DNA from 4 places in the Moorella sp. E306M genome. Region 1 is predicted to be linked to each of the others. Evidence: riboswitches for the same ligand, from Rfam matches in the RefSeq annotation. Region 1 holds a riboswitch; each other region holds the start of a gene.
The links. Region 1 has a riboswitch for cyclic di-GMP ahead of FLZ89_RS02830 (hypothetical protein). Riboswitches for the same ligand answer to the same signal wherever they lie in the genome.

Region 1 (7,543 bases):
GGTCTGTTGATGGTCGCCCTGCTGGTGCTCCTTATTGCCAGCGGCTGCGGCGGTAAATCTGCTACTCAGGACAATACCCCTTCTCAAGAGAAGAACGAAGGGGCTGCGGCAACAAGCAGTAAATATCCAGAAAAACCCATCACCATTATCGTTCCTTATGCGGCAGGCGGTTCTACCGATGCCTTGGCCAGGGCCATTGAAAAGGTTTGGACCAAATACTGCCCGCAGCCCGTCATGATTGTTAACAAACCGGGCGCTGGTGCTGTTGTAGGTCGGGAATTTGTCAAAACTTCCAAGCCCGACGGTTACACCTTAATGATAGGCTACGGTTCAGGGGAAGACCTAATCGGTCCCCAGTTGCAAAAAGTACCCTACGATCCTCTGAAGGATTTCACGCCTATTGCCAGGATGTCGATCCACTCAACCATTATTTGTGTTCCTGGCAACTCCCAGTTTAAATCAATGAAGGAGCTTATTGATTGGGCTAAAACTAGTAATCAGCCCGTCACCGCCAGCGTATCGACGGCTACGGGCAACGTCAATATCACCATGCGCGGGATCGGCAAAGTTACTGGCATTAACATCGTTCCCATACCCCATCAGGGTGGCGCCCAAGCTATTACCGACCTGATCGGCGGGCATGCCATCGTGGGCGGCGGTTCCGGCAACGAAGTGGCGCCCCATATTCAGGCCGGCAGGCTGCGTCCTCTGGCTGTAGATCTACCGGAGCGCGATCCCGCCTTCCCGGATGTACCGACTTTAAAAGAGCAGGGCATTAATTTCTACAGCTGGGGATCGGTTAAAGGTATTGCCGCTCCGGCCGGAACTCCTAAAGAAGTGGTTGATTATCTAGCCGACGTACTGAAAAAGGTAAGCGAAGATCCCGAGTTTAAAGAGTCAATGAAGAATCTCCATCAGCCCATCCTTTATATGGGTCCCGAAGAATTTCAGAAATTCTTCAAAGAGGCCTATGACTATTTCGGCAAGCTGATTAAAGACCTGAATATAACATTGCAATAAAAGGTTGTAACCCTTCCCTTCCCGTAGATAGCTTTACTTTTTGAAAGGAGATATTTCCATGAAGCCCATGTCCTCCCGAGAAAGATTCCTTACTGCATTGAAAAAACAGCAGCCCGACCGGGTGCCGTGGTTTGAGAGTTACGTCCACCGAGGTCTCGCCGACAGGATTGTCGGGCGCAAGACCGATTTGCCGCCGGGCTGGCGTACCCCACCGGACTTATATAAAATTCTCTGCCTTGATACCATAACGTATAACTTCAGGCCCCCCTTTTATGCCATCATGGAGAAGAACGGCGACGTAGAACAATTGAAGGAAGGCCTGCTCAAGACCAGGGACGACTTAAAGGCTTTAAAGGAGTTTCTACCCGATCCTGAGAATCCGGATTTTTACAGGGGCGCCGAAGAACTTTTATCCTTTGCCCGGCAAAACGGCCTGGCGGCCATTGCTGGTATCAGGGTGGGGTTGAGCAACACGTACAACAGCATGGGGTATGAAAACTTCTCCTACGCCCTTTATGACGACCCCGGTTTTATTGAAGAAAGTATGGAATTGATCGGCGAGTGGTGTATTAAGGTTATTGAGCGGGTAAATGATTTAGGTTTCGATGCAGCCTATATTTCCGAGGACATAGCTTTTAAATGGGGACCGATGTTTTCTCCGGAACACTTCCGGAAATATATGCTGCCCCATATGAAAAAGGTAGTTGATCACATAGCTATTCCCAGGATATACCATACTGATGGCAATCCCCTGCCCATGCTTAAAGATCTGGTGGAAGAGCTAAACATCTGCGCCATTGCCAATCTAGAGCATGGTGCCGTTGATATTTTCCAGGTGAAGGAAGAATGGGGAGATAAGCTCTGCCTCATTGGCAACATGGACCTGCATTATACCTTAACAATGGGTACTCCCGAAGAGACGGTATTAGAGGCCAAAGAGAAGCTCGAAAAGGTGGGCAAGGGAGGGGGCTATATTATTTCCAGTTCTAATGGCTTGACAGAATACTGCAAGGCGGAAAATATATTAGCTTTAAACGGAGCAATACTGCGGTACGGTGTTTATTTTGAATAGCTAACTTCCCTACCAGGGTTTTTTATACCCGTTTGGTTCCTGGTTTTCAGTGAAAGGGGGGGTTAAGCAAATGTCGTAAAGAACCATATCAAATGGACGAGATATAATCTAAAAGGAGGCGTTAAAAATATGCCAAAATTCGCCGCCAACTTAACCATGCTGTTTACCGAAGTGCCTTTCCTGGAGCGCTTTCAGGCCGCGCGGGAAGCGGGTTTCAAAGCGGTGGAGTTTCTTTTCCCGTATGAATACAGCATGGACGCGATAAAGGGCGCGGTAGAAGAAAACAATCTCCAGGTGGTGCTTTTTAACCTACCTGCCGGCGACTGGGCGGCGGGTGAGCGCGGCATTGCCGCCAACCCGCAGCGGAGGGAAGAATTCCGTGAAGGAGTTAAGCAGGCAGTGGCCTGGGCCCGCGCCCTGGGCGTGCCGCGGTTGAACTGCCTGGCCGGCAAGAGGTTAGACGCCTTCACTTTTGAAGAGCAGTGGCAGGCGCTGGTGGACAACGTCCGCTATGCGGCTGGAGTTCTGGGAGAACATGGCTTAAACCTCATGGTGGAACCCTTAAACCATTACGACGTACCGGGTTTCTTACTTAACACGACCGGACAGGTTTTGCAACTGCTTGCCGAGGTTGATATGCCCAACGTTTATTTACAGTACGACATTTATCACGCCCAGAAAGTAGAAGGAAATCTGACGGCTATCCTGCGCGAGCATCTGCCAAAGATCGGCCACATCCAGATCGCCGACAACCCCGGCCGGCACCAGCCGGGAACGGGCGAGATTAATTATCCTTTCTTGTTGCGGGAGCTGGACAACGTCGGTTATAAGGGTTATGTGTCTCTGGAATACATTCCGGTACCGGACACTCGCCGGTCTTTAGACTGGGTGGCAGCGTACGGGTACAGGCTAGATTAATTTGGGGAGTGCGTTAGCCCCGATAAAAGGAGTATGCCGCTTGGGCGGCACATTAAAACCAGGTAAAAATTTTGGCGAAAGGGGTAAAAAGAAAAAGATGAGTAAAATTGGCTTCATAGGACTGGGCATCATGGGCAAGCCCATGAGTAAAAACCTGCTGAAGGCTGGCTATGAGCTGGTCGTATATGATATTATTAAAGAAGCAGTAGACGATGTAGTGGCCGCCGGCGCGGAACCGGCCGGTTCCTGCCGGGAGGTGGGCGAACGCTGCGATAAGTTTATCACCATGCTGCCCAATTCCCCCCACGTCAAGGAGGCTGTCCTGGGGCCGAATGGTTTGCTTGAGGGTGCCCGGCCTGGTTCAATCCTTATTGATATGAGCTCCATTGACCCTATGGTTAGCAGGGAAATAGCCGGGAAGCTGGCTGAAAAGGGCGTGCGTATGCTGGATGCGCCGGTGAGCGGCGGCGAACCCAAGGCCATCGACGGAACTTTGTCGATAATGGTCGGAGGCAAACAGGAAGACTTTGATGAATGTTATAATATATTAAAGGCCATGGGATCTTCCGTGGTCCGCGTCGGTGACATCGGCGCCGGTAATGTGACCAAACTGGCGAACCAAATTATTGTCGCCCTGAACATTGCCGCCATGTCCGAGGCCCTGGTCCTGGCCACCAAAGCCGGCGTTGACCCGGAACTGGTCTACCAGGCCATCCGCGGCGGCCTGGCCGGGAGTACGGTCCTGGACGCCAAGGCGCCCCTGGTGCTGGCCGGTCAGTTTAAGCCCGGTTTCCGGATTAACTTGCATATTAAAGACCTGGCCAATGCCATGGCTGCCGGGCATGAGGTGGGAGTTCCCCTGCCGCTAACCTCTGTTGTTATGGAAATTCTGCAAGCCTTAAAGGTTGATGGCTTGGGTGACGCCGACCACGGAGCCATCATTCGCTTTTACGAAAAACTGGCACAAGTTGAGGCAAGAAAGCATTAGTGGTCCCCCTTTGCGAGGTCCAGGCTGCCTGTAAGCCGCCTGGACCTTTATGCCAAAAACTTGAAAGGGCATGATGTGGAGAATGATCCGAACTTGAGCGGTGCCAGAGGGGCAATAGGACAGCGAGGTCTTAGTGGAAACATTTTGGTATAGGTGCGTGAATAACCATGAAAGACGGGCTAATCATCCGCAAGAAGAAAATGTATGAAGAAGTGGTGGAACGCATTACCCGGTTGATTAAGAGCGGGGAGTATAAAGTGGGGGACCGCTTGCCGCCCGTTCAAGAATTGAGCGAAATGTTCGGTGTCGGTACCCCCACTTTAAGGGAAGGCCTCTCTGTCCTGGCCTCCAGCGGCATCCTGGAGATAAGGCACGGTAATGGCATTTATGTCAAGCGCTTTCCCTTGGAACCAGAGGACCTGATGGCCAAATTAAACGAGGTAGAATACCAGCAGTTGCTCTCCTGGGTTGAGTTTCGCCGGGCGCTGGAAGCCGAGGCTGCTGCCCTGGCCGCCGAAAGGAGCGACGAGGCGGATTTAGAGGCCATGGAAGCGGCAGAAATAAGGCTGGAAGAGGAGATAACCAGGGGAGAAATCACCATCGAACCTGACTACCAGTTTCACAACAGCATAGCTTTAGCCACCAAGAATCCTATATTTATCCAGACTTCTACCACTATAGAGCATATTATTCGGCAGTATTTTCATTTGAGTTTACGCTACGGCAGGACCTTGCCCTGGCACCGGGAATTGGTGGTGACTGAACACCGGAAAATATTGGAGAACATCCGCAAGAGACGACCGCGAGAAGCGCGCAATGCCATGCTGGAGCACCTCGACAACGTCTCCGGACGGGTGAAGCTTTTGGAGAGCCTGGCCGGGGGTAAGCAAATTGATGATCGTTAAGATGCGTTACTTAATCAAACCGGAGTATAAATTTAATTCATTTTTAAAGAGGGCTTAATACAATTATAACCCTGGCGTGCTATTATAAAAGCGAGCAAAGCCCTCTGACCTCCTTTTTAATATATACCCTACCACACCCGGATTGCCCGGGTTGTTTTTTTATTGCCCCAAAAAGTGGTATATTTTGCAGGAAAAAAAGCATTAATGTCGAATAGCGTAAAGGGTTACCGCTAAAGGCAAACCCCACCGAAAGGGGGGGACGCAAAGCCATGGGTCTAAGGCTTTTACGAGCTAAGATCGCCAGGCTGCCGGTACTTTGATGCTGCTGCAATTTTTAAGCATGAAGACAGGGGCGGCCTTTGGCGATGAGGCTGTCCTTTATTTTTTGTCTTCCATGAGGGTTGCTTCGCGCATGTGATCATTGCCGGGAAGGGGTAAAATTAATGAATAAAACCATAGGGTTATTGTCCGATGGCCTGCCGGGATAAACTCGTTAACCAGGAAGTACTGGAAGCCCTCCTGGACGATTACCTGCGCCGTAAGACTTTGCCGGCAACCTATAAAAACTATCTTTTGAGGTTAATCGAAGGCCAGGTTAACATACTCGTTCACAATCTTTTACAAATGGTTGATGGCGAGGGCGTTAATGAACCTGGCCGCTGCGTTAAATTGTCACAGCCCGGTGGGCAGAAAACTTGACAGAACCGGAGCTATCTGTTAATATATCGCTACGGAAAGCGTGGTAGTGCCTGAATAACGGGCGGAAGTAGCTCAGCGGTAGAGCATCGCCTTGCCAAGGCGAGGGTCGCGGGTTCAAATCCCGTCTTCCGCTCCATATTTTTGGCTTGGGGGGACCTCGGATCGGGTTTTTACCTGTCCGAGGTGTTATTCTACTAGCTTGTTTTTTAGTAGGCGCGGCAGGAAAAGGTAGACAAAGCGGCGAAATAAAATTGCTGATAGTATTTTATGCTAAATGGATGGTCATAATGAATGGCGTCCAGTAGTCGGGAGCAGGGAGGAGCAAGTAGGTAATGAAGGCTACCGTCGAGAAGTTAGATAAGCATCAGGTACTTCTGGAAATTGAAGTTGAAGCACCCAGGGTACAGAAAGCCCTGGATCAAGCTTACCGCCGCCTGGTAAAGCGGGTAAACATCCCGGGTTTCAGGAAAGGCAAGGCACCGCGTTTTATCCTGGAACGGTATATCGGCAAAGAGCCTATCTATAATGAGGCGGTAGAAATTGTTATTCCACCGGCCTATAAAGAAGCAGTAGCCGAGCACCAGCTGGAACCCATCGATCACCCTGAAGTGGAAATAGTCAAGGTGGAAGAGGGCGAGCCTTTAATCTTCAAGGCCAGAGTAGAAGTCAAGCCGGAAGTCCACCTCGGCACCTACAAAGGCTTGGAAGTGGAACGGCCGGAAGTAAAAGTTAGCGAGGAGGATATCGACGCCTATCTGAAAAGCTTACAGGAGCGTTATGCTACCATCAAGAACATCGAAGATGAACCGGCGGCTGCGGGGGATATTGTCGTCATTGATTTTAAAGGGACGGTAGAAGGCCAGCCTTATCCAGGTTTAGAAGGAAATAATTATCATCTGGAATTGGGGTCGGGTACCTTTGTCCCCGGCTTTGAGGAACAACTGGTAGGTGCCCGTCTAAACGAGGAACGTACCGTTACCGTTACCTTCCCTGCCGACTACCACAAAGAAGACCTGGCGGGCAAGGAAGCCGTCTTCCAGGTTGCCATCCGGGGCATTAAACGAAAAGAGCTGGCCCCTCTGGATGATGAATTTGCCAAAGACGTCAGCGAGTGCGAGACTCTAGCCGAACTGCGCCAGGATATCCGCCGCCGGCTGGAAGAGAGACAGCGGCAAGAGATTGACGCTGCCGTAAGGCAAGCTGTAGTGGCCAAGGCCGTAGCGGCAGCCACGGTGGATTTACCGGAAATCATGGTTAAACGGCGGATCGAATCCCGGCTCAGGGAACTGGAACGCAACCTGCATGCCAGGAAAATAACCCTGGGGGAGTTCTTAAATAATACTGGTAAGACTATGGATGATTTAGAGAAAGAATTCCAGCCCGGGGCGGAAAGGGATGTAAAGACCGAACTGGTGCTGGAAGCCATTGCCAAGGCCGAAAATATTGCGGCCACGGAAGAAGACATTGAGGCGGAAATTGAGAAGATGGCCAGGATCTTCCGCCAGGATGCAGCCGAAGTACGGAAGAATCTGGGCGACTTGTCCCTCCTGAAATACGATATAATGATTAAAAAGACCATAGATTTTCTGGTCGAGCACAGTGTGGCCGTACCTCCCCGGGAAGGCGGAGAAGGGGAGACAGGAGAAACTGCTGCGACGGAAGGCTAAAAGGAGTAGAAGCGGTTGTGGAAGGAATTTTTACCATGGAGGTGGGGTAAGGAGTGTCAATCCTGGTACCGGTAGTAGTTGAGCAGACCAACAGGGGCGAGCGGGCCTACGACATTTATTCCCGCTTGCTGAAAGACCGGATTATCTTCCTGGGAAGCGCCATTGACGATCATGTAGCCAATCTGGTGATTGCCCAGATGCTATTCCTGGAGGCAGAAGATCCCGATAAAGATATCCACCTGTATATCAACAGTCCTGGTGGTTCCATCTCAGC
Region 2 (7,543 bases), 220 kb from region 1:
CTACGATAATTTTGTTAGTCCTGGCGCTGGTAGTTGTGCCCCTTATGGCTACCAGGGTCATGAGGGCGGTAATGAGGATGGCCGGCAAATTAATGAGGCCGCCGCTGGCAGGAGAATTTACCAGGACCGCAGGCAGGGCAATCCCCACGGACCTTAGCATATCAGTGAAATAACCGCTCCAGCCGGCAGCCACCGCCCCCGAGGCTACCATGTACTCCAGGATCAGGTTCCAGCCGATAATCCAGGCAATAATTTCACCTAAAGAAGCATAGGCATATGTATAGGCGCTCCCGGCCACCGGGATCATGGCGGCCATTTCGGCGTAGACCAGGGCCGCCAGCCCGGCGGTAATGCCGGAGAGGATAAAGGAAAAGACCAGGGCCGGGCCGGCATAATTGGCCGCCGCTACTCCAGTCAGGACAAAAATACCAGAGCCGATTATAGCTCCTACTCCCAGGGCGATTAATTCCGGCGTGCCAATACTACGTTTTAACTTTTCATTGTCCCGGCCTTCCTGCATAAAGTCTTTAATGCTTTTAGTCCGCCAGATACTCACCCGGCTCCCCCCTTAAAAAGTGCTTAAACTTATTATGCACCTGACCTTTTTGCCTATGCGTGTGGCAGGAGAAAGGGTGGTGTTGTCGAAATAAAGGGCAAGGCGGTGAAGCGATGCCCAAAAAGATCCTCACCGGTGCCCTTATTGGCCTGCTGGCCCTGGTCATTTTTTCCGGCCCGGCAGCAGTGCCGGGGCCAATTCAATCCCTGCCGGAGATCATTGTTAAAGAGATCACATTTAAAGAGGTGGTCCTGGACCCGCCACCCCTGGAAGCAGGGGGGCATATACTGGTATCGGCGGGAGATTTTTTACCCCTGGCCGGCGGCAGTGCCGACTGGTACAAGAACAGGGGTATTTTACGGGGAAGCAAAGGAGCTGCCGTAGCCGCCGGCAGCCTGGCAGCCGAGGTCGATGGAGTACCCCGGCGGCTTGACGTGGCCCCGGTCCTGGTAGACGATAAGCTTTACATACCCTTAAACCTGGCTCTGGAGGTACTGGGACTGCCTGACGCCGGCAGAATGGGAGCTGCTCCAGAGCAGGAAAGTACTGATATACGCCTCCCTCCCCTCAAGGGTCGGGCCGGCCTGCATTTCCGTTATTATCCCGTGTATGACCTTCAGGCCAGGTACGATCCTGCCAGGGGGCAGCTTGCAGGTGAACTCCTCCTGGCTTACCAAAATCCTTATCTTGTACCTCTGCGGAAACTATATTTCAATCTCCCGGCCAATGCTCAGTATGGTAATGGAGCGAAATTAACAGTTAGCAGGGTTTATATAAATAACCGGCCCGTTCCCTTCAATTCCCGGGGTAGTTCCCTGGAAATATTCCTGCCCTTGAACCTCGCTCCCCGGGAAACCCTTTTCCTCTCCCTTTCCTTCACTACCCAGGTACCGCCAGGGGCAGCGCGCCTGAGCCGCAACGGGGACCTCCTGATGGCAGCCGGCTGGTACCCAATCCTTGCCCCGCGTACCGGCGATACCTGGACAGGGGTTGCCGGTACATCCTACGGTGACCCATATTTTGCCGCTGATGCTTATTACCGGGTGCGCCTGGCTATGCCCCCCGGTTACCAGGTCCTGGCCAGTGCCCGGGAAACAGGGCGGCAGGAAGAGGGTGATTGGACCGTCTGGACCTTTAACAGCGAGTACCCCATCCGGGAATTTGCCTTTACGGCCGCTCCTGACTTGCAGTTTACCACCCGCCAGGTGGGAACGGTCCAATTGGTGACAGCCGCCCGGGATGAGCAGGCAGCGGCCGCCCTGGAGGCAGCCGGCCGGGCTTTAGAATTTTTCCAGGCAATTTATGGACCCTATCCCTACAGCTACCTGCACCTGGCTTTTGTCCCCCTGGATAACCTGGCCGGCATGGAATACCCGGGCTTTATTATTTTAAGTAACCGCAAAAATTATAGTCCTGCTACCGTTGTCCATGAGGTTGCCCACCAGTGGTGGTACAACTTGGTGGGGAACGATAGCATCCATGCGGCCTGGATTGACGAAGGCCTGGCCGAGTACAGCACTCTCCTTTTTTACCGCCAGCGCGATCCGGTCCTTTACCAGGCTAAACTGGCCGAGATCGGGCGCCTGGCGGAACAGACAGCTCAACCTATTAACTTATCCCTTGAGGAATATGGTAATGAGCAGGTCTACCGCCAGGCCGTCTATAACCGGGGAGCCATATTCTGGTTGGAGCTGGAAGCTGTCGCCGGTACAGCCAGGCTCCAGCAGGCCCTGGCTTATGTCCAACGTTATTACCGCTATGAAATCGTCCCTCCGCAAGCTATGATTGCTATTCTTACATATTATGGCAAACTGGCGGCAGCCAATTTTACGTCATATTTACGGAACTAACGGCCCTGAAAAACGTCTAATAAAGTAGAAAGTACTGCATGAAAAAAAGCGGGCAGGAGGGGCGAACCGGTATGAGCCAGGCAGGTAAATTTGTGGTGGGGCACTGGCCCTGGGTGGCCAGGATTGGCAGGTACCCGCGGGCGGTCTGGCCGGTTGCGTTGCTGCAGCTGGGGTACCTGGTGGTAATAGCTGCTTTAATGGCGGTTGTAACCACCATTGGCGGTGCCGGCTGGCTTCAGTCTGGAACTGCCGGGCCGGAGATAAGCTCCCCGCCTTCTCCAGAACATTACCAGATGGCCGGTGGCGATCCGGGAATGTCTATCGCCCCTGTTGAACCCGTGGCTATACCGCCACCCCCACCCCGGCCGGCGCCGGCCGCCCCGGAGCCGCAGTCCCAACGCGGGCTCCAGCCTCTGCGCCAGGTACCGGGGGCCGGCCGCCGGGTGGCCCTGACCTTTGACGACGGCCCTTTTCCCCGGTGGACAGGACGTTATTTAGCCGTACTGGCAGCTACCAGAACCCAGGCCACTTTCTTTATGGTCGGGCGACAGGCTGAAGCCCACCCGGAGCTGGTCAGGGCAGCCCTGGAAGGCGGCCACGAAATAGCCAGCCACTCCTGGCGTCATGCCAACCTGGGAAAGGTGACCCGGGCTGAAGCTGAGGCCGACCTCCGCAAGGCGGCTGCCGCCCTGGAGAAAATAAGCGGCCGGCCGGTAAAATATTTCCGTCCCCCTTATGGCGCCATGGGACCCAATTTGCTGGCTGCAGCAGCCGGGCTGGGCACCCCAACAGTTACCTGGAGCGTAGATCCCCGTGACTGGTCCAATCCCGGCCCCGGGGCCATCGTCCAGCACGTCCTGGCTAATGTCCGGGATGGCGGCATTATCCTCCTTCATGAAGGCCGTCCCGGCACCTTGGTGGCCCTGCCGCTCCTGATTAAGGGGTTACGGGATAAAGGCTATGAACTGGTAACCATATCCGAGCTGATAGCCCGGGGCGAAAAAACCGGTAATAGTACTACTGCCGTGGAAAGCCAATAGGAGAACTTCTTAATTGGTATATCTTGCATAATAATGGCTTCCTGCGTTATAATTAAGGCGAAAATAGAAAAAATTCCCCGAAAAGGCAAACCTGCCGAAAGGCAGGGGCGCAAAGCTACAGGGTCTAAAGCCCGGCTACGGGCCAGGACAGCCAGTTGCCGCGGGTGGGACGGGGCTACCCAGGGGGTAGCTTTTATTATTTATTAACCAACCGGAGGAGGGGTTTCCATTTATGCGTTTGCACTTATTTAAAAAGAAAGGCCGGGCAGGGCAACCGGCGGGTCAAGAGCCGCCCGGATTACCCCGCCCGGTAAAGGCCCGGGTAGGTTTTTTCAGCCGCTGGCGGCTGGGAAGGAAATTAACAGCCGGCTTTATCCTTATCATTATGATTTTTGTTGCCGTAGTGGTCTATGTCAATTTTAATCTCCAGCAGGTAGACCGGCTTTCCCGGGAAGTAACCCTGGCCCATGAGCAGAACATGCTCTTTACCGAGATGACCAACGCCGTGTGGGATGCCTACCGCCGGGCCACCGATTACATAATCAATGGTTCCCAGACCCATGTGGCGGCCTTTGACGACGCCATGAAGCGTTTCAATGACGCCCGCGCCCGGCTGGAACAACAACAACTCGACAGCCAGGTGGCCGGGTATCTCGCGGCCATGACCCAGGCTGCCAAGAGTTTTACCGATACCTTCAAGAACAGCATCGTCAACACCAGCCAGGAAGACCGCATGGCGGCCCTGCCTATTTTGAGTTTCCAGATGGGGGCCTCCCTGGATAACATCAACAATATCGCCAACCACATGGCCAAAGGAATGATCGATAAAAACACCCTAGCCGAAAACCGGCTAACGGCCGCTGTGACGGGAGCGCGGGCAGTACTGGTAAGCGGCCTTCTCCTGGCTCTGATTCTGGGGCTGCTGGTAGCATGGTTTATCAGGCGCATGGTCGGTAAATCCCTGGGCCAGGTAGCTGCCTACGCTACGCGGATCGCCGGCGGTGATCTCACTGCCGAACCCCTTCAAGTTATAACCAACGATGAGGTGGGCAAGCTGGCCGCTGCTTTTAACACTATGGGAGAAAACCTGCGCCAGCTTATCGGCCAGGTGCGGGAGATGACTAACCAGGTGGCCGCGGCCAGCCAGGACCTGGCCCGCATGTCCCAGGAGCTGGGGGACGCCGCCCGCCAGGTGGCCGCCACCACCCAGGAAATGGCCAAAGGCGCCGAAGACCAGGCCCAGCAGGTCAGCGAGACGGCGGCCGCGACTGACGCCCAGGTGACCAGGGTGGAAGAAGTCCATCGCAACACCGAGGATATGGCAGCCGCCTCCGACCAGGCCGCAGCTAAGGCCAGCGAAGGTGCCCGGGCGGTGGCCGAAGCCACCCAGCAAATGGAGGCCATCTCCATGCGCATGGAAAGCCTGGCCGGGGCTGTAGAGGAGCTCGGAGCCCGTTCCCAGCAGATTGGCCAGATTGTAGGTGTTATCTCCGGCATTGCCGAGCAGACCAATCTCCTGGCCCTGAATGCGGCCATTGAAGCGGCCCGGGCCGGGGAACAGGGACGCGGCTTTGCCGTCGTTGCCGATGAGGTGCGGAAACTGGCCGAGCAGTCGGCCGAAGCCACCAAACAGATTGTCGGCCTGGTGCAGGAGATCCAGCGGGAGACGGAGCGCGTGGTCAACAGCATGGCCGAAGGCTCTAAGGATGTCCGCCAGGGTACGGAAGTGGTGGGCCGTACGGGTATGGCTTTCGCCGCCATTGAACAGTCCATCCAAACCCTGGTAAGCAAGATCAAAAATGTAGCTGTTAAGGCGGAAGAAATGTATGCGGGTTCCCGCCAGGTCAAAGGACGGGTCGAAAGTATAGCCGCCGGTATTGAAGAGATGGCTGCCAGCACCCAGCAGGTTTCCGCTTCCACGGAAGAGCAGACGGCAGCCGTGGACCAGATCAGTCAGGCGGCCCAGCAGCTGGCCGTTGCCGCAGGTAACCTGGAAAAGGCGGTGGCCCGGTTCAAGCTATAATAGTGCCTGTCTACGACTTTTTGCTCCCGCCTCCTGTTTCAGACGCGGGCCTGGAAGGTTTCACACTCGGTATCGCGGTCGTTGTGGGCGCTGGAGGTATTTGGCGTTCCTTGGACGGCCACGGTAATACTGTCGGCGTGGCAGTTGCCGTCCTGCCAGTAGATGCAATTGGCCACCCGGCACTTGACTTGAGGAGGCATATTCATTGCTCCCTCCATTATTTATAATCAGGGCGGGGAAACTCAGTCTGAACGACCGGTTACTCGGAATCAGGTTTTGCCAGCAACTTTAGCCTGGCCAACGGAGATAAAAATATACCTGCTTTTAAAGGAATTTCCCTAGCAATGCAGAATTTACCTGTGAGATAAAGAGGGGTGGGATACTTATGGCAACGGAAACAGCAGCGGAAATCCAGCTGGTTGTTTTCCAGCTGGCCAGTGAAACTTACGGCGTTGATATTAACCACGTCCAGGAAATCATCCGCATGCAAAACATTACCCAGATTCCTAGGACCCCGGCTTTTATCGAAGGGGTAATCAACTTACGCGGCCGCATCATCCCGGTGATTGATCTCCATAAACGCTTTGATCTGCCACGGGCCGACATCACGAATAATACCAGGATTATGGTGGTGGAACTGGGGCGGGTGACGGTGGGCATGATTGTCGATTCCGTTTCTGAAGTGTTGCGCCTGCCGGCTACCAGCATTGAGCCGCCTCCTCCCATGATAAGCGGCATTGATGTAGCCTATCTCAAGGGTGTGGGCAAGTGGAATGAGCGGCTGATTATCCTCCTGGATCTAGAGCGGGTGCTGCGTGAGAGCGAGCAGCGCCAGCTGGAGCAGGAAATAGCTGCCGGAGTGGATGCAAGATGAGCGAGCTGGACATGTCTCAGTACCTGGGTATTTTCCTCGATGAAGCCGGGGAGCAGCTCCAACAGCTGGATGAAGCCATTGTCAAGCTGGAGCAAACCCCCGATGACCTTGACCTGCTAAACACTATCTTCCGGGCGGCCCATACCCTGAAGGGATCTTCTGCCTCCATGGGTTTTAACCGCCTGGCCACCCTCACCCATCGCATGGAAAACGTGCTAGAACTCTTACGCCAGGGGAAGCTCTCCGTTTCCCGGGAGATCATTGACATCCTCCTGGCCAGCCTGGATAGACTGCGGCTGTTAAAAGACAGCATTGCTGCCGGCAACGGAGAAGAGGGCGAGGTAGAAGATATAGTTGCCCGCCTGGAAGCCGTTCTGTCCGACCAGGCGGGAGCCAGTCGTCGGGAAAAGGCACCTGGCGGCGAGGCCCTCACCCTCGACGATGTTGAGGAGAATGTCATCCGCGCAGCTCAGGTGAAAGGGTTTCAGCCTTATGAGATCCGGGTGCAGCTCGAAGAAGGTTGCCAGATGAAGGCGGCCCGGGCTTACCTGGTATTCAACAATCTCAAGGACGCCGGTGAGATTATCAAAAGCGTCCCCCATACCCAGGACCTGGAAGCCGAAAAATTTGACGATACTTTTACCCTGCTCATTGTCAGCCGGGAAGATGCCGACACCCTGGCCAATATCGTCAAGTCTATATCAGAAATTAAAGATGTAACGGTGCGGCCTATCGTCCTCGCGGATGAACATGAGGCGGCAGCGGCCGTCCCTGCCGCCGACAAGGGCATGGATGCGCCTGGCGCCAGGGCTAATGGCCGGACAGGGGAGCTGCGCGTCACCCAGACAGTACGGGTAGATGTCCAGCGCCTGGAAAACCTTATGAACCTGGTCGGTGAACTGGTCATTGATCGCACCCGCCTGGCCGAAGTGGGCAACGGGTTAAAAGCCCGCCTGGGCAACGAAGAGCTCCTGGAAACCCTGGAAGAAGTCTCCCTGCACATTGGCCGCATTACTTCCGACCTCCAGGAAGAGATCATGAAAGCGCGCATGTTTCCTATTGACCAGGTCTTCAACCGCTTCCCCCGCATGGTCCGGGATCTGGCCCGGAAGGCCGGCAAAGAGATCGACTTTATTATTGAAGGCCGGGAAACGGAACTGGACCGCACGGTTATTGAGGAAATCGGCGATCCACTCATCC
Region 3 (7,543 bases), 370 kb from region 1:
ACTCTCATCGCCAATGAAGACCTGGAACGGACGGTGGCCGACCTGCAGAAGGAACGGCAAGAGTTAAAACGCCAGCTCGCCTTCTGGCCGGTGCGCCTGGCCTTACGCCTGGCGGCTCTCTTCGGTTTTAGCCTGCCCCGGGAGAGGACGCGGGCCAGGGCCTACAGCCGCTAGGCCCTTGCTAAAAATGGCAATCATGGCTTATAATATTATTAAACCTTCACCCCGGCGAAAGCGGGGTATTTTTATTGAGGCAGGGTGGATTGGCTTTGACGGATGTTGTCCGGGCGCGGGGCCTGGTAAAGAAATATAACGGTTTTACGGCTGTCAAGGGGATAGATTTTACGGTCAGTCCCCGGGAGTGCTTCGGCTTTTTGGGACCCAACGGCGCTGGAAAAACCACCACCATCAAAATGATCCATTGTTTTACCCCTGTGACTGCGGGTAGTTTGGAAGTGCTGGGCTATGACGTGCGCCGCCGGCCGCGGGAAATTAAGGCCCGGCTGGGGGTAGTATCCCAGGAGGATAATCTGGACCCGGAGTTAACAGTAAAGGAAAACCTGCTTCTCTATGCCGGCTATTTCGATATCCCCCGGGGGGAGGCCCACAAACGCGTCCAGGAACTCCTGGCCTTTGCCGGCCTGGAGGAAAAGGCCCATATTGAGGTCGAGCACCTTTCCGGGGGTATGAAGCGGCGCCTGGCCATTGCCCGGGCCCTGGTAAATAAACCGCAGCTTTTAATTTTAGATGAACCCACCACCGGCCTGGACCCGGAAGCCCGCCACATGATCTGGGAGAAATTGCGCCAGCTAAAAGCGGCCGGTGTAACCCTAATTCTCACTACCCACTACCTGGAGGAGGCGGCCCAGCTGTGCGACCGGCTGGTCATTATGGACCGGGGGATAATCCTGGAAGAGGGGTCGCCCGGAGAGCTGGTCGAGCGCCATGTCGGCCGGGAAGTCCTGGAACTGGCACCGGTAGACGGCGAAGCCGGGTCCATTTTAACCCTGGTGGGTGGCAGCATCCTGGCCCACCAGACCATAGGCCGGACCCTGTATTTATATACCAGCGACGGCCGCGAAGTCTGGCGGCAGGTACAGGGCTTAAACGGTCACTTCAGTCACATGAGGTTACGGCCGGCTACCCTGGAGGACGTTTTCCTTAAGCTAACCGGGAGGGGCCTGGATTAATAAGATGGATATCTCTTACCGTGCCTGGAAAGTTTTCTGGCGTAATTTTGTCGTCTTTCGCAAAACATGGCTGACCAATATTATGTTCAATTTCCTGGAACCACTCCTTTATCTTGCAGCCATGGGTTACGGTATGGGCTATTACATTCCGGCTATCAATGGTATGAGCTACCTCCAGTTTCTAGCCCCGGGGCTGATTGCCTCTTCGGCCATGTGGGCTACGGCCTCCGAGTGTACCTATGACAGCTTTGTCCGCATGAAGTTTCAAAAGACCTACCATGCCATTGTGGCGACCCCGGTGAGCTTGGATGAGGTAGTGGTGGGGGAAATGCTTTTTGGGACCTTTAAGAGTGTCCTCTATGGTACGGTAATTTTACTGGTGATTTCCCTTCTTGGCCTGGTGCAGTCGCCAGCGGCCTTGCTGGTGCCCCCGGTCCTGGTGTTATGCGGCTTTGTCTTTGCCGAACTGGGGATGATCTGGACGGGCCTGGTACCCAAGATTGATACCTTCAGCTACTTTTTTACCCTGATTATTACCCCTATGTTTCTTTTTGCCGGGGTTTTCTTTCCCCTGGATGCCCTGCCGTTAATCGTCCAGCGTCTGGCCTGGCTGATCCCCCTTTACCATGTGGTGGAGCTGGTACGGCCCCTGGTCCTGGGGCAGTTAAGTCCGGAACTCCTGGTCCATGTAGCCTGGCTGGTAGTTTTTATTGCCATCTTTTTCTACCCGCCCCTTTACCTCTTGCGTCGGCGTTTAACGGGCTAGCAGGTTGTCCCGGAAGGGAGAATATGTTATCCTGGGTATAAGGTTAAAAAAGGGGGGCAATAACCATCGTAACCCTCGGCACTTTATTTAGCCCTTACGCATGGATACTCATTATCCTGGCGGCGATAATCATCTTTGGTCCCAAAAGGTTGCCGGAACTCGGTCGCGGCCTGGGCCGAACCATCAACGAATTTAAAAAAGGCCTCAAGGCTGACGACAATCCGGAGAAGAAATAGGGCATCCCATCCCCTGTACGGAGGTGGCAAAATGCTAAGCCGGCCTTTACTGGCCATAGACATCGGCGGCGGCACCCAGGATATCCTGCTCTACCGTCCGGACCAGCCCCTGGAAAACTGCGTCCAGCTCATTTTACCCTCGCCAACAGTAATCTGCGGCCGGCAGGTGGAGGCAGCCACAGCCGCCCGCCGGGACGTCTTCCTTACCGGTTACCTTATGGGTGGTGGAGCCCTGGTAGGAGCTTTGCGCCGCCACCTGGCTGCCGGTTTAAAAGTCTATGCTACGGCCGCGGCAGCGCGGACGGTTTATGACGACCTGGATAGGGTGCGGCAACTGGGCATTGAAATAACTGAGGGACCGCCCGGGGATGCAGTAACCATTAAGACGGGCGATGTTGATCTTGATACCCTGGCCGGTAGCCTGGCTCCCTATGGCGTCAGCCTTCCAGCGGAAGTGGCCATAGCCGTCCTGGATCACGGCGAGGCGCCGAAAGGCACGAGCGACCGCCTCTTTCGTTTCCAGCACTGGCAGCGCTTTGTTGCCAGCGGTGGTAGACTGGCAGACCTTCTTTATCGGGAGCCGCCGCGTTATCTAACCCGGATGCAGGCCGTACAGGAGCAGGTACCGGGGGCCTGGCTCATGGACACCGGCGCGGCCGCCCTGTGGGGTGCCCTGTGCGATGCCAGGGTAGCGGCCCATAGCAAGGAAGGGTTGATCGTTGTCAATTGCGGCAACCAGCACACCATTGGGGTTCTCCTCCAGGAGCAGCGGGTATGGGGCCTGTTTGAGCATCATACCAGCTGTTTAAGCGGCCACAAGCTGGCTAGTTTTGTTGAAAAGTTGAGGGCCGGGGAGCTTACCAATGAGGAAATCTTTAATGACGGCGGCCACGGATGTTATATTGATCCCGGTTACCGGCCGGGTGGGGGCTTCCGTTTCGTTGCCGTAACGGGTCCGCAGCGCCGGCTGACCATACACCAGGATTATTATTGGGCCGCTCCTTATGGTGACATGATGCTCAGCGGTTGCTTCGGCCTAGTGGCCGCGGTGGCCGGTGACACCCAAGGTCGTGTAAAATTTTAAGTAGGTAACAAAGAGCCCTTACCGGACCGTATCAAGCAGCCACTCTGCGCAAACAAGGTGTTCACCATAATTTCAATTAGGCCGGGATTCCAGTTAAGAAAATTCACTGACAGGCAGGGGCGGTAAGCTTTTAAGAGGTTTTTTAAGGAAACCTGCAGGAAAATAGAGTAACATGTCGAATAAAATATCTCTAGTACCAATTTTTTGGAGAAGGGTTGTCCAAATGAGAGGGTTTACCAACGTCAAAAGTAAAATAATTCCAATATGGGGGGGGGGGGGGGGTACAATTACCATAACCGCCTATTATTGGAAATAGACTTTCTCTATCTCCTCTATCTATCTCGCCTTCTTTTATACTGCCTCGCCCGAGGTAAAATTATTCTTCTTTTCCAAATTTCTCCAAACAGCGAACTTACTATCCCTTAGTATCCTAGTTCAAGGCAAACATACCGAAAGGCAGGAACGCAAAGCCATGGGTCTAGCCTCTTTAATGAGTATGCTAGCCAGGCTACAGTATGCCTTTATCTTTTATTGGCAATATATTCCTTTTCCGGTAGTAGTAAGGAAAAAATCCTGAAGGCCAATTACTGCTGTGAAGGCGAAATACATAAGTATGGTGGCAATCCAGGCAAACCCTTCCACCAGAATTTGGACTTGTTAAAGGGGGAGCAAAGTATGGTTGATGGCCCATTAACCGAGGAAGAAATTAACGAGCTGTTAGTCGCGGCCGAAGAACTAATGGCCAAAATTAAGGAGGGCAAAGTTCTAGCGCTCACTGAGCTACCTCTATCGGAAGAAGTCGGTAATAACGGTTCAATGGAGGAAAAAGAGATTGATTGTTATCCCAATAAGCGGCGGGGGCGCAAAGCTGTTGGGTCTACAGACGTTAAGCCATGATTGTTCAAACAGCGAGTTAAGAACTAGCGAAATCTAAACATAAGCTAGAACTTAAAAACTTCAAAGGAAGATCAATGTAATGCACGCTGGCATGATTCTTGCAACCAACCAACCAACCAACCAACCAACCAACCAACCAACCAACCAACCAACCAACCAACCAACCAACCAACCAACCAACCAACCAATATTAGTTGCTAATAGCATTAATAAGCTTATCAACTTTATAATCTGCTTAACAGTCTGCATTGCTGATACAGGCTCAGACGAGAAAACAACTGTTTCTTGCCCGAGCCTTGTTTTATGTAAACTAAAAAGCAGAGAAAGGAGGAAGTCGAGTTACTTGAGTAGCCAATTGGAGGGGACGGGGAGGTGCGCAGCAGGTCTGGAGAAAGCAAAGCGCGACGCTTAGCCTCTAAAGAAAGGAGAAAGGGTGCATGGCCAGGAAGCTGGTAGTCTTCGACCTGGCGGGTGAGCTTTACGGCCTGGACATATTCGATGTCCGGGAGATAGTCAAGGATACGCTCGTCACTCGAATACCGCAAACGCCTGAATTTGTAGAAGGCGTCGTCAACCTGAGAGGAAAGATAATACCGGTAATCGATCTGAGGAAACGCTTCGGTTTTGCAAAGGGGGAAAAGACGAAAGATGCCAGGATAATCATTGTAGACATAGCGGGGCAGGAAGCGGGGTTGGTTGTTGATTCCGTCAAAGAAGTGGCGGCAGTTGATGAAACCACTATTGAGACTACGCCCGATGTCACGACGGTAAACGCCGCCTTTGTGGAGGGTCTGGCCAAGAAGGACGATAAGATTATCATCATAATTAAACTGGAACTGCTCCTTGAAGTCGACGAGAAAGAAATGCTGGAGCGTATGCAATAGGGAGATGATAACCGAAGATTATGTCGGCTTTAGGATGATCCGTGGCGCCGCGCGTTCAGGCCAGCGCCGCTATCGAAGAAGCCATGAAAATGACGCGTATTCTATTACTTAATGTATATTGGGAGGAGATAGAGAATGTCTCTGAAAAGCATAAGAAGCAAGATTATGGCACTGACACTGATAGCTATACTAGCAACAGTACTAGTTCAATTGATTATTGCCAACGTTTCGCTGGCAAATCTTACCTTTAAGTCTCGATCAATAGTACAACAACACGTATTAAATGAAATAAAGAGTGGCCTCAAAAACACAGTCGATTCCATGGTATCCTCCTTAACCGATATGTATAAAAGTAATGCCGGCACTATACCGGAAGCTCAGCTTATTGAGCTTATAAGAAAAACGCTGGATGCCAGCAGGTATGGCGAAGCTGGATACTTTTTTGCTTACCGATATGATGGTATAAGGGTAGTGGCGCCGGAAAACAAGTCACAGGAAGGCCAGAACCTTTGGGACCTAACGGATAAATCCGGCAAGAAAGTGGTTCAGGAATTCATCAGAGTGGCCCAGAACGGCGGGGGATTTGTGTCTTACATTTGGCTCAACCCTAAGACTAACAAGGAAGAGGAAAAAATTTCTTATATAGCCCCTCTTAAACTTGGCAACTTCGAGTTAGCGGTCGGGACGGGCACTTATTTATCCATGGTAGAGGTTGCCCAAAATGATGTGGCCCGGGAGATTGCCCAGTCCAGAAAGGCCCTTTCCGGTTCTTTGGTTATTATCAGTATTATTGTTTTATTGATTTTGGCCGTAATTACTTATTTCTTTACTCGAACCATCACTACACCACTAATCCTGGCGGTCGACGACCTGGGGCTTATAGCCAACGGCGACTTCACCCGGCCGGTGCCTGAAAAATACCTACGCATGAAGGATGAGATAGGAAAGCTCGCCCGGGCCGTCGACCGTCTGCAGGCCAACCTCAGACCGCTGCTTTCGGGCCTTAGAGACGACGCTAAAACCCTGGCCGGCAACTCGGAGAACCTAAGCGCGTCTTCAGAAGAGATCGCCTCATCTTCCGGCGAAGTGGCCAAGGCCATCCAGCAGGTGGCCGCGGGGGCTTCGGACCAATCGAGCCATCTGCAGGAAATACTGGGTCTTGTAGAAAACATAACTGCAAATCTGGAGAAAGTATATACCGAACTTAGTCACGTTAAGACCAACAGCGAAGAGACCTCCAGGCTGGCGGGTGTAGGCAAGAAAGAGCTGGACGTCCTCATTGCCTCCATCAAGGGTGTTCACGAGGCCTTCAAGGTGGTTGCTGAGAAGCTGACGAGCTTGAGCGGTTCCGTAAACCAGATAGGCGAGATCCTGGAAGTGATCAACGGGATCGCGGAACAGACGAATCTCCTTGCCCTGAACGCGGCCATTGAGGCGGCACGGGCCGGGGAAGCTGGCCGCGGCTTCGCGGTGGTGGCGGAGGAGGTCCGCAAGCTGGCCGAGCAGTCCAGCGCTTCGTCGGATAAGATCAGGGTGCTGTTGAACACTATCGGTTCGGAGACCAATGAAGTAGTGCATACTTCAGAGGAAGTCAGCAAGCAGGTAGTCACGCAGCTGGAGAATGTAGAAAATACGGTCAAGGCCTTTGACGACATACTTGAAGCGGTGGCAGCCATCGCGCCCATGATCGAGGCGACTTACCGCGAGGTGGATAGCACGGTTAAAGCCAAGGACGTATTGCTGGACCGGGTCCAGAGCGTCAGCGCGGTGTCGGAGGAGGCTTCAGCTTCGGCCGAGGAGATCTCCGCGTCAGCCGAGGAACTGTCGGCCTCCACCCAGGAGATAGCCGCCAGCGCCCAGCAGGTCCTGGAGGTGGCCAAACGGCTGGAGGAACAGGTAGCGCGCTTCAAGGTGTAAATGGTCGTGCTTACCGGGACACCCTTTTAACTTGATTCTCAATACGGGGGAGTTTTCCAGCTCCCCCCTTTTGGTAATAAGGATAAGCTCACCGGGTTGTATGTACAACCGGGGAAACGCCGATAACGACGAAGCAAGTGGCTTGAGGAGGCTTTTTCCGTGGGGAGAATAGTATATTTGACCAACATAGGGCACAACGGAAGGATTCAACTGCCACGAAAAGTTTTGGATGAGCTTAAATGGAAAGAAGCAGACTCCTTTAAGATAGAGGTTATAGGACAGGACAAAGTGGAAATTAAGAAAGTCAAGAAATAAACTAGTGTCAAGCATCAATGAAAATGCGCCATTGATGCCTGACCCCCTCTATTGGCGTTAACCTCTAGGATAACCGCCATGATTTTAGACGTCCCGCAACAAGAAAGGCGACTTTCATCGCTTTCGGCGATTTATCGAAAGACGCCTTTCATTTCCGCTAGGGGCTGCTGCCCCTTCGCTGGCCTTCGGCCTGAGAACACCGCAAGAGTAGGGGGGGACTCCCCTACTTCCCCAGGTATAGGAAATTATCCACA
Region 4 (7,543 bases), 250 kb from region 1:
GCGGATTGCCTGGCGGGCCATTTCTACCACCAGGTCCGGCCGCAGTTCTATTTCCTGGCCTATTATTTTACTGGCAATGGCCAGGGCCAGTTCGATAATGTCACCCTCAGCGGCGCTGATTGTTTCCTGATAAGCCCTCTGCGCTTCTGCCAGAACCTGCCGGGCTTCTTCCCGGGCGGCTTCGGCCTCCCGGCGGATACTAAGAGCTTCCTCCTCCGCCCGGGACAGACCCTCCTGATAGCCCTTGGCCTCCCCGGCAGCACGCCCCTCTTCCAGGGCTTTCTGCCTCTCCTCCAAGGCTGCCTCCCTAATGGCCGCCGCCTCCCGGCGGGCCTGCTCCAGGATGGCGGCCGCCTTTTCCCGGGCAGCAGTCACTTCCCGGGCGGCAGCTTCCACTACGGTCCGGTCTTCGGGGCTACCTGTCTCTTGCTCTCCGGTTAAATCTGTAGCTGAATCCACCTGCAGGGTGCGCAGGGGGATCTCTCTTTCACCCCCATCAGTTCCAGCTTTTTTGAGTATCCTAGACAACAATGGCGTCTTCGCCTCCCCGGGCGATGATAATCTCGCCGGCTTCGTCTAGACGCCGGATAATCTGGACAATACGCTGCTGGGCTTCTTCCACATCCCGCAGGCGCGCCGGCCCCATGTACTCGATATCCTCTCTGAGCATCTCGCCGGCCCGCTTGGAGAGGTTGCGGTAAATGCGGTTGGCCACTTCTTCGCTGGCCGCCTTGAGGGCCAGGGCCAGGTCTTTGAGATCGACTTCCCTGAGAACCCTGCGGATTGAGGTATCATCCAGGGTCAGGATGTCTTCAAAGACAAACATGCGCTTGCGGATCTCGTCGGCCAGTTCAGGGTCATCCTGTTCCAGAGCTTCCAGGATGGTCCGCTCAGTGCTGCGGTCGGCCCGGTTCAAGATGTCCACCAGGCTTTTTAAACCGCCGGCCACGGCAAAGTCCTGCTCCACCAGGGAGGACAAACGCTGTTCCATGATGCTCTCCAGCTCCCGCAGCGTTTCCGGGGAAGCCCGCTCCATGAGGGCAATCCTTTTGGCCACGTCGGCCTGTACCTGGTCCGGCAGGGCACCCAACACTATCGCTGCCTGCTCGGGTTCCAGGTAGGCCAGGATCAGGGCTATAGTCTGGGGATGCTCGTTGTAAATAAAGTTTACCAGCTGCTTGGGGTCGGCCTTGCGGATCATATTGAAAGGCCGGATTTTGGAAGTGGCCATAAGTTTTTTTATAATTTCCGAAGCCCGCGCCGGCCCCAGGGTTTTTTCCAGCACCTCGCGGGCATATTTCATCCCTCCCTGGAGGATGAACGTATGGGCATCGCTTAGCTGCAGGAACTCATCGACAATCTGCTGCATGGTTGCCGGGTCGATAGAGGTAGTGTTGGCAATCTGGTAAGTAATGCGCTCAATATCTTCCTGGGCCATTTGTTTTAAAATTAAAGATGATAACTCCGGCCCGATGGTAATCAAAAAAATCGCTGCCTTTTCCAGGCCGGAAAGAGCTTTCTGCTTCGCCAATCAAGCCACCCCTAGTCCTCCGCCAGCCAGGCCCTGATAAGTAAGGCTGCATCCTCCGGCCGCTGGCGGATGATTTCCCGTAAGCGCTCCAGTTTGGCCTTGCGTTCGGCTTCCTGGCGTTCTTTTTCCACATCCACCGGTTCTACCGGCTCAACTACCAGGGGTTCTACCGGTACACCAGCCTGCATGCCAGCTGTTAATGCCGCGCCGGGGAGCCCCGCTTGTAAAGTCTTCTGTCGCCGGCGGCGTAACAGAAGCATGACCAGCACCACCAGTAAGAGCAAGCCCCCCAGCCCTGCCGCTCCCCAGAGAAGGTACTGCTGGAGCAGTTGCTGGCGCTGCTGCCGGGCCTCCATCTCCGCCGCCATCTGCTGCTGCAGGGAGTTGTCAAAGGGTATTGGTTCAACGTTAATCTGATCGCCCCGGGCCTGGTCGAAGCCTATAGCAGCGGCGACGATATTTTGTATTTGGGTTCTCAGGGCCGGGGTCACCGGGCCGTTGACAGCCACCGCCGTAGAAAGCCGCCTTACCTGGCCGGGAGCCACGATGGTATGGGTCTGGGTCTGGTCAAGCTCATAGTTATGAACAGTATCGGATTTATTATAATTCCCCGTTGCCGGGTTAAGGGCCTGGTATACCGGAGGCTGGGTGTTGGCCGGCGTCCCCGCCGGCCCACCGGTGCCGCCGGTACTGCCCTGCTCCGTTTTAACTTGCTCGCTCCTCAAAGCGCCTTCCTTGCCCCACACCGTCTGCTTAATTTCCTGCTGGTCGAAGTTCAGGTCGGCGGTGACCATGGCCACAGCTTTACCTGGACCCAGGATCTGGGTCAGCATGGCTTGCAATCGCTGTTCCAGGTCCCTTTCATACTGTCTCTTCAGTTCCATCTGGATTTGTTGCTTCTGGCTTAAGGGCGCCGCGTCGCTGCCGGCCAGGCCGTCACTCAAGACGTTGCCGTACATATCAATAACGCGGATATTCTCGAGCTTGAGGCCCGCTACGCTGGCCGCCACCAGCTCCATGATGCCCTTGACCTGTTCCGGTTTTAAACGGGCCAGGGGTTTAAGTTTTAGCATTACCGCCGCCGAAGGCGGCTGCTGTTCCTGTAGAAAGACGCTGGGCTGGGGAATGACCAGGTGCACCCTGGCGTCTTCCACTTCGTCCAGGGCAACGATGGTCCGCCGCAGCTCTTCCTGGAGGGCGCGCTGGTAATCTAGATTGCGCTCAAAATCGGTCATCCCCAGCTTGTTCTGGTCAAAGAGTTCAAACCCCTGGCCGCTGTTTAAAACCCCGGCACTGGCCAGGTCCAGGCGCAGCTGGTAGAGCTGGTCCTTGGGCACCAGGATGGTCGTCCCCTCGCCGGCCAGCCGGTAGGGCACCTTCATTTCTTTCAACTTTTCCACTACCGCCGCCGCATCACGCTGCTGCAAATTGGTAAACAGTGGTGCGTACTGGGGCTTCAGCAGCCACTGCAGCAAAAAGGCGCCACCCAGCAGAGCGGCTATACTGATGGCCAGGAGGGCCGAACGCCGCCCGGGAGTTAAACCCTGCCAGAAATTTTTTATCCTGTCCAGAATTTGTTTAAGCTTCATTTTGAGCTCCCGGAAGGCAATATTGCTTTGCTAACCATAATTAATATCACTACCAGGAAAAAATGCCTCCCCTGCACCTAACTTTCACCGCCTGCCGCACCGCCCCCTGCCGGTCCAGGGCAAGCAACTGCTCTCCCCTCAAGTGCCGCGCTGCTACCGACCCGGCTCAAGGACGGCACTAGAACTGCATGCGGGAGATTTCCTGGTAAGCCTCCACGACCTTATTGCGCACCTGCACGGCCAGCTGGAGGGAAAGGTTGGCCTGTTCCAGGGCCAGCATGACCTGGTGAACGTCCTCGATTTTACCGGCCAGGTACTCCTGGGTGAGGGCATCGGCCTGCTGCTGCAGGGTATTGATTTCCCCCAGTTTTTCCATCAGGATTTCTGCAAAAGACCCGGCTACGGCTCCTGTACCCTGGGGAACGGGCCGGGACTGCTGGCTCTCCTGAAGGGGAGCCGGCATTAAAAGGGATACAGGTGAATAGAGCATGTGCATTTTCCTCCTGAAAGTTATAACCCAGCTTCCTTCAGGCTGGAGGGTACAGCCTCCGGGCTCCGGTGGTTCTCAGCTAGCAAACTTAGCGCTCAGCCTTGCTCGGCGGCGGGGGTGGCTAAACTTTTGGCGTTTCAATCATGCATCACGGGGTGTGCTACTTCTTATTCCTAAGCCACGTTACGATCCCCATCCCGTTCACCGCCGCCTCGCTACGGCTTCGCTGAGTTTGCTGACGCCTCGAACCAAGTCGCCCTCCGCCTGTACCCTCCAGCCCCTTTTCCCAGCCATATATTTTCATACTTCATGGCTGGGGCGGCAGCCATACCATACCTCTAACGCCCGATCTCCAGGGCCTTCATGGTCATGGCCTTGGCCGCATTAAGGACGGTGACGTTGGCCTCATAGGCCCTGGTGGCGGTGATCATGTCCACCATTTCGTTAACGATATTGATATTGGGCAATGCCACATAACCGTCAGGGTCGGCATCCGGGTGCGACGGGTCGTATACCAGGCGGGGCGGCGTGTTATCCTCAACAATAGCCGCGACCTCCACTCCCCTGCCCGGAGCCTGGTCCGGCGACTGTCCCAGCGCTTCCCGCAGTTTCTCCGCAAAAACCGGCACCTGCCGCCGGTAGGGGCCGCCCCGGGGTGTCCTGGTGGTATTGATATTGGCTAGATTGTTGGCAATGAGATCCAGGCGCAGGCGCTCGGCCGTAAGGCCGGAAGCGCTGATAGCCAGGGCCGGCAATAATTCCACCCCTACCGCCTCCCTTCGTTAATCACATAGCGCAGCATGGCCAGCCGGCCGTTTAGCTGCTGGACGGCAAAGTTAAAGTTCAAGCTGTTCTGGGCCAGGTCGACCATCTCCCGGTCGATATCTACGTTATTGCCGTCCTGACGCATCGTGGTGCTGTTATCCTGATTAACCTCCGGGGTAAGATCCAGACTGGCTGACGGCAGATGATAGGGGTTCGTACGGTACAGGGTTAGACCCGGCTCCAGTCCCAGGGCCTGGCCGAGTTTCTCTTCAAAGGAGACATCATAGCGCTTGAAGCCCGGGGTATTGACGTTGGCGATGTTGTGGGCGATGACCCGCTGGCGTAAAGCCGCCGTGTCCAGGGCCTTTTCCAGGACATATAAAGCCGGCGTCATAAACATCCAGGTTTCCCCCTCTTTCCCGGAAAAACGATATTTTTCTCCAGCGGTTACCACTTTAGCATTTCTATGGGAATTTGGGTATCGGGCTTAAGGCCCAAATTAGTCTGGGACTTTAGTCCTAAAAGAAAAGCCCGTTTACCGGGCGTCTCAAAGGAACCGGGAACGGCGGCCTGGCAGTCATAGTCCTTCACCCCGGGGCTAGAAACAAGAAGCGTACAAGCCCTGCCCCGGAAGACACGGACCTTAGACCCATGGCTTTGCGCGCATCCCCTTTCGGAGAGCTTGCCCTTGACGCCCGGAGTAAGAAAATTTTACCGTTGTATTTTCGATATTTATTCAACACGATTTGCCAAATTCCTGCATGTCGGGAGAAAATCAACCAAAAAAATGAGCCGTTCCACCCCTCCGGGAACAGCTTCCTATTTTTCTTTCCTCTAAAGATTTCGCTTCCAACTGTGGTATAATATAGCCATCCCAACCGGCCTGGGATTCGGTATAGATACGACAATCATCCTGGAAAGGATATAGGGCTATAATATATAACATTAAGGGAAGGACAGAAGAAAGGGGGGTCTAAAGAATGGCGGCAGTCGAGGTTCCTCGCCGACGTTTTACTGTTGAGGAGTTTTACCAGATGGCCCGGGCAGGCATCCTGGGAGAAGACGACCGGGTAGAGCTGATCGAGGGGGAGATTATAGAGATGGTGCCGATAGGGACCAGGCACGCCGCGTGTGTCAGACGGCTGCTTCATATCTTTAGCACCAAAATAGGCGATAATGCCCTGGTAGACACCAACAACCCTTTACGCCTGGACCAACACTCGGAACCCCAGCCTGACTTGATGTTGCTTAAGGCCCGTGATGATTATTATGCTTCTTTCCACCCCCGGCCGGAGGACGTATTGTTGTTAGTCGAGGTGTCCGACACTTCGATGGCTTATGACCGCGAAGTAAAGGCAAACCTCTATGCAAAGGGTGGGGTTAAGGAAGTATGGCTGGTTAACCTGCAGGCGCAGCAGGTGACTGCCTATCGCCTGCCTTCGCCCTCCGGGTATAGAGAGGTTAAAGAATACGGGCGCGGCGACCATATTTCACCGCTGGCTTTCCCGGGGCTAAACATTCCCGTCCAGGATATTTTACCGGGAGATTAGCCCCGGGCTTTTACCGCTTTCCCCGCACCCGTTTCTTCATCTACTTGATTAAACTCATCCTCACCTGCTGGTGCCTTTCTTGCCGGCAGCTTTCCAGCTGCAGGCGCCGCAGGATTACCATATCCCCCTGCACTTCCACAGCCACGTGATCGCCCGTTTCCCATCCCAGCTGCTGCCGGATCTCTTTCGGGATAACTACCTGCCCCCGGCTTGATAGTTTTGTTATTTCAATCTGCTTGCTCATGGTCTTCCTTCTCCTGCCCCCGCTCGCTGCCCCTTCTTAACTCATAGCCGCCGGTCCAGACACCGGGGTACAGCGGTTTTATTTTCCCGTCTGTAGGCCCGGGCCATTTGCCGGGCTGTTTGTACCTGCTCCAATTCCAACTTAATCGCTGCCATAGCTTTTTGTATATTTTTTAGATTAGCTTCCTGCAAATGCCGGCATTCCTCCCAAAGGGATCGCACCTGCCGGGTAGCCCCGGCCAGCTCCTGGCGGGTTGCCTCTGGCAGGAACTCAATCTTTTCCCACTCCAGAGCTTCACACCCTGAAACTAATACCAGGAATTCTTCAAGCTGCCGGGTAGCCTGCCGCGCCCGGGTCAGCCTTTCCCTCCAGGAAGCGGCTTCTGCTATGAGATTATTTAATTCATCCCAGACGCCGGCTTGAATGGCTTGCTGTTGTTGCTCTAAGTTTTGCTGCCATACCTGCATCAGTTCTATTTCCTGATAATACGCCTGCAAAAGCCGCCTGGCCACTATTTCTATCTCGCTCATTATCAGCCCTGCCAGTTCATCCCAACTCTGGTGCGATAATCGTGGGACTGGTATTTTTTTGTCGCTTCTTCCCAGGTGTCGCGCAGCTGCTGTAACAGGTCGATTACTTCATTAATCATAGTTGCGCTCTTTTTTACGTTAGCCTGGACCAGGTGACGATACATGAAGTCGTAAAGCTTATAGAGGTTCTCTGCAATTTCTCCTACATCCCTGTTTAAGGTCGCCATCAGTTCGCTCAGGATATCCTGGGCCCGGCCCAGGCTATTGCTTACTCCGGCATAATCCTTTTTTTCCATAGCAACCAGCCCCTGGCGGCAAAAGCGCAAGGCTCCATCATAAAGCATCAGCACCAGCTTTTCCTGGGACAAGGTTTGGACAAGGTTTTGTTGATAAGTCTGGTACGGATTATTTACAGCCATAAGTTGCACCTCGTTCTCTATCCGCATTTCGGCGTATACTGCTGTTCAAGCCTGTCATCTCTGCGGGCAGGGTTGCAGAGCCTTCTCTTATCCGTATCTTTTACTTCAATAAAAACACTACCTTACCTGGTAAGCGCTCAGGGACGCAATCTGCCCGGCCAGCCAGTTCCCCTGGCTCTGCAAAGCCGCCAGGGCCTGCTCCATAGCCGTAAACTGCCGCCGGAGCTGCTCTTCCTTTATAGCAAGCCGGTCTTCCATGCGGGCGATCTGGTCGTCAAGGTCGTCCATAATATCTTGCAAAGACTTTTCCCGAGAGGGAATAATGCCATCTCCGGAGCGGACAAGGGAAGTAAGATAATCATCCAGCCTGTCAACCAGCCCGGTGCCGCTGTCATTGGTAAAGACAGCCATGACGGCTGCCGGGT

Region 2: linked by a shared signal. The riboswitch ahead of FLZ89_RS16380 (methyl-accepting chemotaxis protein) and the one ahead of FLZ89_RS02830 (hypothetical protein) in region 1 are both predicted to bind cyclic di-GMP.
Region 3: linked by a shared signal. The riboswitch ahead of FLZ89_RS00885 (hypothetical protein) and the one ahead of FLZ89_RS02830 (hypothetical protein) in region 1 are both predicted to bind cyclic di-GMP.
Region 4: linked by a shared signal. The riboswitch ahead of flgB (flagellar basal body rod protein FlgB) and the one ahead of FLZ89_RS02830 (hypothetical protein) in region 1 are both predicted to bind cyclic di-GMP.

The regions. Positions count from the first base shown of each region.
Region 1 covers NZ_BJKO01000001.1:541,842-549,384, reverse strand. Annotated here, with positions in the region: gene FLZ89_RS02855 (tripartite tricarboxylate transporter substrate binding protein) at 1-1,020, shown strand, start outside; gene FLZ89_RS02850 (uroporphyrinogen decarboxylase family protein) at 1,079-2,092, shown strand; gene hyi (hydroxypyruvate isomerase) at 2,222-3,010, shown strand; gene garR (2-hydroxy-3-oxopropionate reductase) at 3,108-3,998, shown strand; gene FLZ89_RS02835 (FadR/GntR family transcriptional regulator) at 4,166-4,903, shown strand; cyclic di-GMP riboswitch class I at 5,129-5,216, shown strand; gene FLZ89_RS02830 (hypothetical protein) at 5,375-5,602, shown strand; tRNA gene FLZ89_RS02825 (tRNA-Gly) at 5,664-5,738, shown strand; gene tig (trigger factor) at 5,935-7,269, shown strand; gene clpP (ATP-dependent Clp endopeptidase proteolytic subunit ClpP) at 7,323-7,543, shown strand, end outside.
Region 2 covers NZ_BJKO01000001.1:762,390-769,932, reverse strand. Annotated here, with positions in the region: gene FLZ89_RS04005 (amino acid permease) at 1-556, opposite strand, end outside; gene FLZ89_RS04000 (M1 family aminopeptidase) at 670-2,406, shown strand; gene FLZ89_RS03995 (polysaccharide deacetylase family protein) at 2,478-3,446, shown strand; cyclic di-GMP riboswitch class I at 3,521-3,609, shown strand; gene FLZ89_RS16380 (methyl-accepting chemotaxis protein) at 3,679-5,469, shown strand; gene FLZ89_RS03985 (DUF1540 domain-containing protein) at 5,508-5,669, opposite strand; gene FLZ89_RS03980 (chemotaxis protein CheW) at 5,855-6,343, shown strand; gene FLZ89_RS03975 (chemotaxis protein CheA) at 6,340-7,543, shown strand, end outside.
Region 3 covers NZ_BJKO01000001.1:176,380-183,922, reverse strand. Annotated here, with positions in the region: gene FLZ89_RS00910 (hypothetical protein) at 1-174, shown strand, start outside; gene FLZ89_RS00905 (ABC transporter ATP-binding protein) at 270-1,190, shown strand; gene FLZ89_RS00900 (ABC transporter permease) at 1,195-1,956, shown strand; gene tatA (twin-arginine translocase TatA/TatE family subunit) at 2,016-2,192, shown strand; gene FLZ89_RS00890 (DUF1786 domain-containing protein) at 2,224-3,276, shown strand; cyclic di-GMP riboswitch class I at 3,706-3,792, shown strand; gene FLZ89_RS00885 (hypothetical protein) at 3,808-4,173, shown strand; gene FLZ89_RS00875 (chemotaxis protein CheW) at 4,611-5,057, shown strand; gene FLZ89_RS00870 (methyl-accepting chemotaxis protein) at 5,193-6,974, shown strand; gene FLZ89_RS15490 (hypothetical protein) at 7,134-7,289, shown strand.
Region 4 covers NZ_BJKO01000001.1:288,464-296,006, forward strand. Annotated here, with positions in the region: gene FLZ89_RS01475 (FliH/SctL family protein) at 1-531, opposite strand, end outside; gene fliG (flagellar motor switch protein FliG) at 521-1,531, opposite strand; gene fliF (flagellar basal-body MS-ring/collar protein FliF) at 1,543-3,120, opposite strand; gene fliE (flagellar hook-basal body complex protein FliE) at 3,299-3,610, opposite strand; gene flgC (flagellar basal body rod protein FlgC) at 3,949-4,374, opposite strand; gene flgB (flagellar basal body rod protein FlgB) at 4,377-4,775, opposite strand; cyclic di-GMP riboswitch class I at 4,937-5,072, opposite strand; gene FLZ89_RS01505 (Uma2 family endonuclease) at 5,356-5,925, shown strand; gene FLZ89_RS01510 (AbrB/MazE/SpoVT family DNA-binding domain-containing protein) at 5,966-6,169, opposite strand; gene flgN (flagellar export chaperone FlgN) at 6,211-6,699, opposite strand; gene fliS (flagellar export chaperone FliS) at 6,702-7,145, opposite strand; gene fliD (flagellar filament capping protein FliD) at 7,236-7,543, opposite strand, start outside.